2 linked regions of the Bremerella sp. P1 genome follow. The protein of the gene in region 1 interacts with the protein of each later gene in a pairwise test. Links are inferred from orthologs where the notes say so. Each region holds a gene or a part of one and is shown on either strand. Other genes may lie near its edges.

Region 1 (3,253 bases):
GGTGCCGTAATTTACGAAAGCCGTGGCGCTATGCGTGCTGCCGATCGTCGGCCGAACCCCCCAGGCATGCACAATCGCCCGAAGCGCCCGTCCAACTACGGTGCTGCTTTGATGGAAAAGCAAAAGATCAAGCACTATTACGGCATTGGTGAGAAGCAGCTCCGTCGCTATTTCTCCCACGCCAAGCACAGCAAGGGCAACACGGGTGAAAACCTGTTGTCGTTGTGCGAACGCCGCTTGGACAACATCGTTCGTCGTGCCGGTTTGGCCCTGACGCGTTGCCAGGCTCGCCAGGGGATCGTGCACGGTCACTTCCTGGTAAACGGCCACAAGGTCGACAAGCCATCCTACCAGATGCGTCCCGGCGACGTGGTAAGCGTCCGCGGTCGTGAAAAGCTGCAAATCCTTTACCGCAGCATTCACGCTGATTCGTCCGGTGAGCCAGCTGCGTTTCTGTCGCCTGACCCGGAAACCCTGTCGGTGACCTACGACGCCGTTCCCGGCCCGGAAGACATCAGCCTGCCGGTGGACGTGAACATGGTGGTCGAATTCATGTCGCGTTAATTTCCGAGACCAATTTCTCGGCAATTCGCAGCAATTCGCAGATTTCAAAGGGATTCCGGCACGACAGCCCGTCGCGGAGTCCCTTTTTTTTTGGTTCAATGTGCCACTGTTACCTGTGGAACTTGAGAAGCATCTCCCCACTACCGCATCTCAAGTCAGTAACTCAACTTTGCCTTAGTAAATTTGCTAGAGAGACATCATGGCTCATACCCAATTGGCGGTCATCGGTGGTGGTCCCGGGGGCTACGCAGCAGCATTCTTGGCTGCCGACGAAGGAATGGAAGTCACCCTCATTGAAAAAGAACCGCGTCTCGGGGGAACGTGCTTGTTGCGTGGATGTATCCCGTCCAAAGCACTTCTGCACGTCGCACGCGTGATTGATGAAGTTCAAGAGTTGAACAAGGACTGGGGCGTTACGTTCAGCGAACCTCAGATCGAGCTCGACAAGCTTCGTGCCCGCAAGGAAGGGGTCATCAAGTCCCTGACGACCGGCCTGGGTCAGCTCGCCAAAAAGCGAAACGTGACCATCATTAAGGCCAAAGCCAGCTTTGTCGATTCGAGCACCCTGGAATTTGAAGGGGACGATCCTTCCATTCCCGAAGGTGGCAAGCTGACCTTTGATCACGCCATCGTCGCGACGGGTTCGATCGCTGCCGTTCCGCCGGCCTTCCAGATCGACTCGCCACGGGTGATGGACTCGACTGGCGCTCTCGAGCTGCAAGACATCCCGGAAACCATGCTGGTCATCGGTGGTGGCTACATTGGCCTCGAAATGGGTACCGTTTACGCCCATCTCGGTACCAAAGTCAGCGTGGTCGAACTTACCGACGGTCTTCTGCCGGGTGCCGACCGTAACCTAGTCAAGCCGCTCGCTAAGAAGCTGGAAGAGCTGTTCGAGGGTCGCATCTTCACCAATACCAAGGTTGGATCCCTGGGCGATCGCGACGGTCAGGTTGAAGTCGCATTCGAGGGGCCGAACAAGTTCGGTACGTTCAAGTACGACCGCGTCCTGGTTTCGATCGGTCGATGGCCGAATACCAAGGGAATTGGCCTAGAAAATACGCAGTGCGTTGTCGATAAACGCGGCTTCATCGGTGTCGACAAGCAGCTTCGCACGGCTGATCCGAAGATTTCGGCAATCGGTGACGTGACCGGCAACCCAATGCTCGCCCACAAAGCGACGCACGAAGGGCGTGCCGCCGTCGAGGCCATCTTGGGCCATCCGGTTTCCTTCGAGCCTGCTGCCATTCCTGCTGTGATCTTCACCGATCCCGAAATTGCCTGGGCAGGGCTGATGGAAGACGAAGCCAAGGCGATGGGCAAGAAGGTCGAAGTGGCCATGTATCCATGGGCTGCCAGCGGTCGTGCTCAAGCATTGGGACGCACCGATGGGTTGACCAAGTGGATTATCGATCCTGAAACCCAACGCGTTCTAGGCTGTGGAATCGTTGGTCCAGGTGCCGGTGAAATGATTTCTGAGGCCGTTTTGGCACTAGAAATGCGAGCCGAAGTCTTTGATCTGACCTCGACAATTCACCCCCATCCGACCTTGAGCGAGACCGTTATGAACGCTGGCGAGGTATTTTTCGGAACAGCTACCGAAATTTACAAGCCAAAGAAGAAGTCGTAACGTCTTAGCGTTAAACAACTTGTGGTTTTATTTGGGCTTGTGCCGATTCTGCTGTCTGCAGAAGACGGAGAGGGTTCGCCTACCACTCGCTGACAAATACGGTCAGCGCGGTAGAATTCAAGCTCTCAGCCCGCCTCGGGCCTAAACCGAGATTGATCTTTGAGATAAGTTAATCGAGGGTTGCTTCGCCAGACGAACGTCGCGCATGAAGTCGCGATGGAAGAAATTTTTCCCTGGCGCAAGCAACGGACTGAAAAAAGGGAAGTTGCATGGCGAACGCCAAAATGATGCCTGCGGAAGAGAATTTGATGCGGAACAACCCGTCGACCTTTTCCCAAGACGTGGACCCAGCCGAAACGCAAGAATGGCTCGACTCGCTCGACTACGTTCTGGAAGGAAAAGGCGATGACCGGGTTCGCTTTCTTCTTTCGGCATTAGAAAACCGAGCCCACGCACGCGGCGTGGACGTGCCGTTTGCAGCCAATACACCGTACATCAATACGATTCATTCTTCGGAACAGCCGGCTTATCCCGGTAACCGAGAATTTGAACGCCGTATCAAGAGTATCATCCGCTGGAACGCGATGGCGATGGTCACGCGGGCCAACAAAAACTTCGATGGCCTGGGTGGTCATATCAGCACGTTCGCCTCGAGCGCCACGCTGGTCGAAGTTGCTTTCAATCACTTCCTGCGTGGTCGTGGAAGCGGCTACGAAGGGGATCAGGTTTACTTCCAGGGCCACGCTTCGCCGGGTATTTACTCGCGAGCGTTTGTCGAAGGTCGTCTGACCGAAAAGAACCTGGAGAACTTCCGCCGCGAGCTGCAACCGGAAATGGGCCTGTCGTCCTATCCGCATCCGTGGCTGATGGAAGACTTCTGGGAATTCCCAACCGTTTCGATGGGTTTGGGGCCGATCTGCTCGATCTACCAGGCTCGCTTCAATCGCTACATGCATGACCGAGGGCTGAAAGACACCAGCAAGACTCGCGTCTGGGCGTTTCTCGGCGACGGCGAATGCGACGAACCAGAAACCTTGGGTGCGATCAGCCTCGCCTCGC
Region 2 (3,271 bases), 660 kb from region 1 along the record:
GGCGAACGAATGCTGGACTGGTCGTCAGCCGAAGCATTGGCATTTGCTACCCTTTCGATGGAAGGGCACCGCATTCGACTTTCTGGCCAAGACTGTCAGCGTGGTACGTTCAACCAACGGCATTCCGTCCTGCATGACATCATCGACGGCCACGAGCACAGCATTTTCTCGAACCTTTCGCCCAAGCAGGCACCGGTCGAGATCGTCAATAGCCCGCTCAGTGAAGCTGGCGTGTTGGGCTTCGACTACGGCTATAGTCTCGACTATCCCAACGCCCTGGTGGCCTGGGAAGCTCAGTTCGGTGACTTCAGCAATGCAGCTCAGGTGATCATCGACCAGTTCATGGCCAGTGCCGAAGACAAGTGGCGACGCTTGAGCGGTCTCGTACTGCTGCTGCCGCATGGCTATGAAGGGCAGGGGCCCGAGCACTCCAGTGCCCGCCTCGAACGTTTCCTATGGTTGGCTGCCGAAGACAACATTCAAGTTGCCATTCCAACGACGCCAGCTCAATATTTCCACGTCCTTCGCCGTCAAATGAAGCGATCGTGGAAGAAACCGTTAATTTTGTTTACCCCTAAGAGTCTTTTGCGTCACCCTTCGGCGGTTTCTTCGCTAGAGGAACTGGCGAGCAATAAGTTTGAGCGGATCATCAAAGATACCCGCGACAACCCCGAAAAGACCTCTCGGGTAATCATGTGCAGCGGCAAGGTTTACTACGACCTGGCTCACTATCGTGAAGAGCATCAGCGTCACGATGTAGCGATTATTCGCGTTGAGCAACCTTACCCGCTCAAGAATCACACCGTTCAGGCTGTCCTCGACCAATATGATGACGGCGTCCCCTTGTATTGGGTCCAGGAAGAACCCGACAATATGGGCGTGTGGCCTTACTGGAAATTACGATACGGGCATCGTATGTTCGAGCGATTCCCACTCTCTGTAATCGCCCGGGAGACATCTTCCAGCCCGGCAACCGGATCCAAAGCGGCTCATGAATTCGAGCAGCAACAACTACTCGAACGAGCCTTCAACGAGACCTAGAAAGGACAGCTGCGGAAGATGACCATCGAATTGAAAGTGCCTGAATCGGGCGAGTCGATTCAGGAAGTGCAGATCCTCAAGTGGCTGAAAAGCGAAGGGGAAAGCGTTCAGGAAGACGAAGACGTTGTCGAGTTAGAAACCGACAAGGCTTCCATGGACCTGGCTGCCCCGGCCAATTGCACCCTCCAGAAGATTCTAAAGCAAGAAGGCGAGATCGTTTCGGTCGGTGAAGTGATCGCGCTCTTTGAAGAAGGTGCCGGCAAGCCAGCGGCTAAGTCGGATAAGAAAGCGAAGAAGGCGGAAACGCCCAAGGCTGAGCCAGCGGCCGCCAAGAAGGACGGAAACGCAAAGTCAGCTTCGAGCACGGAAGACACCCAGGCAACCCCTTCGGGCCGTCGAGAACTGCTAAAGCACGGTCTCTCGGCCTCGGACGTCGCGCCAGCGGGCAAAACGGTTCGCCGCGAAGACGTCGAGAAGTACGTTCAGTCGATCTCCAGCCGTCCGAGCTCGGACTCTGGCAATCGCAATGAAAAGGAGATGGAAGAGGTCATTCCGATGAGCCTCATTCGTCGCCGCATTGCCTCGAAGCTGGTCGAAGCACAACAGAAGGCCGCCTTGCTGACGACATTCAACCAGGTTGACATGTCGTACGTGATGGACCTGCGAAAGCGTCATGGCGAGTCGTTCCAGAAACGCTACGGCGTCAAGCTGGGCTTTATGTCCTTCTTCACCAAGGCCCTGATCGACGCGTTAAAGGCTCACCCCGAGCTGAATGCCGAGATTCGCGACGAAACCAACATCGTCTATCGCAACTACTTCCACATCGGTATCGCCGTTGGCTCGGGTAAGGGCCTGGTGGTTCCTGTCCTCAAGTTTGCCGAACGGATGAGCTTTGCTGAGATCGAACAGTCGATCCAAGAGTTCGCCGGCCGTGCCAAGAGCAATCAGCTGAAGCCAGAAGAACTTTCTGGCGGTACGTTCACCATCAGCAATGGCGGTGTGTACGGCTCGATGCTATCGACGCCGATCGTTAATCCGCCGCAAAGCGGTGTGCTTGGTATGCACGCGATCGAAGAACGCCCTGTGGCTGTGAACGGTCAGGTCGTGATTCGCCCGATGATGTACCTCGCGTTGACCTACGATCACCGGATCGTCGACGGTCGCGAGGCGGTCACCTTCCTGAAACGCATCAAGGAAGCGATCGAAGAACCATCGCGGATGCTGATCGAAGCATAAGCACGCGATCACAAGAAACAAAAGGAGCCGGCAAATTTCGCCGGCTCTTTTTTTTGCGCAGAAGCCTCTACGGCTCGACGCTGTCGGCACTCTCTCGAACATGCATCGCGACCGAACGTGCATTGGTCTGATCAAGTACCTGCTTGGCGAAGTCGACATCGAATGGATCGCCATTGGCGACAACGAGGAACGCACCTTGACGGACTTCATCCTCATATTCCGCGACATGGTCCTCATGCACGCCCCAGCCAAGCATCGATCCGAGAAGCCCGCCGACAATCGCTCCGGTGAATCCTGCGGTAATCGGACCAGCAATTAACATCAGTCCAAATCCGGGAATGGTCAATAGCGGAGCGGCCATGAAGAAACCTAGCAGCCCGCCAACGCCAGCACCGAAGGCGGCATCCTTTTGCGACTCATCCCCATATTGAAGGATGTTGGTCGACTGAAGATCTTGGTGGACGCTGTTTGCCACCAAGGAGACTTGATCGGAAGGGAATGTGCTTTCATCAAGCTTGTGGACGGCTTCTTGAGCTGCGGAAAAGTCGTCGAAAACCGCGACGGTACAGTGTCTGGACATGATTAACCCTCCTACTGAATTTTAGCCGTGTAACACCGGCTAGGCACCTATTTTTCTGAGTAAGTACCACCGCAAAGTTCATGCCCGACGAGGGATTTCCTGCAAATTCAAGCGAGATCAGTGGCCGCTTGGTACGCCAGTTGCGGTTAACCGGTTCGACAACAACGCATTCCTCAAAACGGAGTTTAGACATATGAGCTCGCTAGTTTGCCTCGAATCGCCGTCGACCAACGAACAACGCTTGACCAAACGTTCGCTCGCCCAGGCCTGTCGCCAGGTGCGACAATCGTGGAGCACTGAAGAGAGGGCACGTCGTAAGCAAGTAGCCGAGATGAAGCAAATTGGTCTGCTGCTGAACACGATCGACATGACCACGTTTATTCAAGCGGTCGCAGCAAGTTAGAAAAGCATCGC

The links.
Region 2: the proteins of lpdA (region 1) and odhB interact in binary tests that used the Escherichia coli proteins (3 or more experiments, as listed by UniProt). The link is inferred for Bremerella sp. P1 from one-to-one orthologs.

What each region holds. Positions count from the first base shown.
Region 1 is NZ_CP118164.1:5,626,832-5,630,084, forward strand. The notes cover bases 47-2,978. They hold lpdA (dihydrolipoyl dehydrogenase), read left to right. Parts: upstream 47-763; coding sequence 764-2,194; downstream 2,195-2,978. Other genes in these bases: rpsD (30S ribosomal protein S4), read left to right, coding at 47-564; aceE (pyruvate dehydrogenase (acetyl-transferring), homodimeric type), read left to right, coding at 2,479-2,978. In the rest of the region: more of rpsD, read left to right, coding at 1-46; more of aceE, read left to right, coding at 2,979-3,253. UniProt on the Escherichia coli protein: Lipoamide dehydrogenase is a component of the glycine cleavage system as well as of the alpha-ketoacid dehydrogenase complexes.
Region 2 is NZ_CP118164.1:6,285,480-6,288,750, forward strand. The notes cover bases 219-3,168. They hold odhB (2-oxoglutarate dehydrogenase complex dihydrolipoyllysine-residue succinyltransferase), read left to right. Parts: upstream 219-1,059; coding sequence 1,060-2,277; downstream 2,278-3,168. Other genes in these bases: PSR63_RS25420 (2-oxoglutarate dehydrogenase E1 component), read left to right, coding at 219-1,041; PSR63_RS25430 (hypothetical protein), read right to left, coding at 2,345-2,857; PSR63_RS25435 (hypothetical protein), read left to right, coding at 3,051-3,168. In the rest of the region: more of PSR63_RS25420, read left to right, coding at 1-218; more of PSR63_RS25435, read left to right, coding at 3,169-3,260. UniProt on the Escherichia coli protein: E2 component of the 2-oxoglutarate dehydrogenase (OGDH) complex which catalyzes the second step in the conversion of 2-oxoglutarate to succinyl-CoA and CO(2).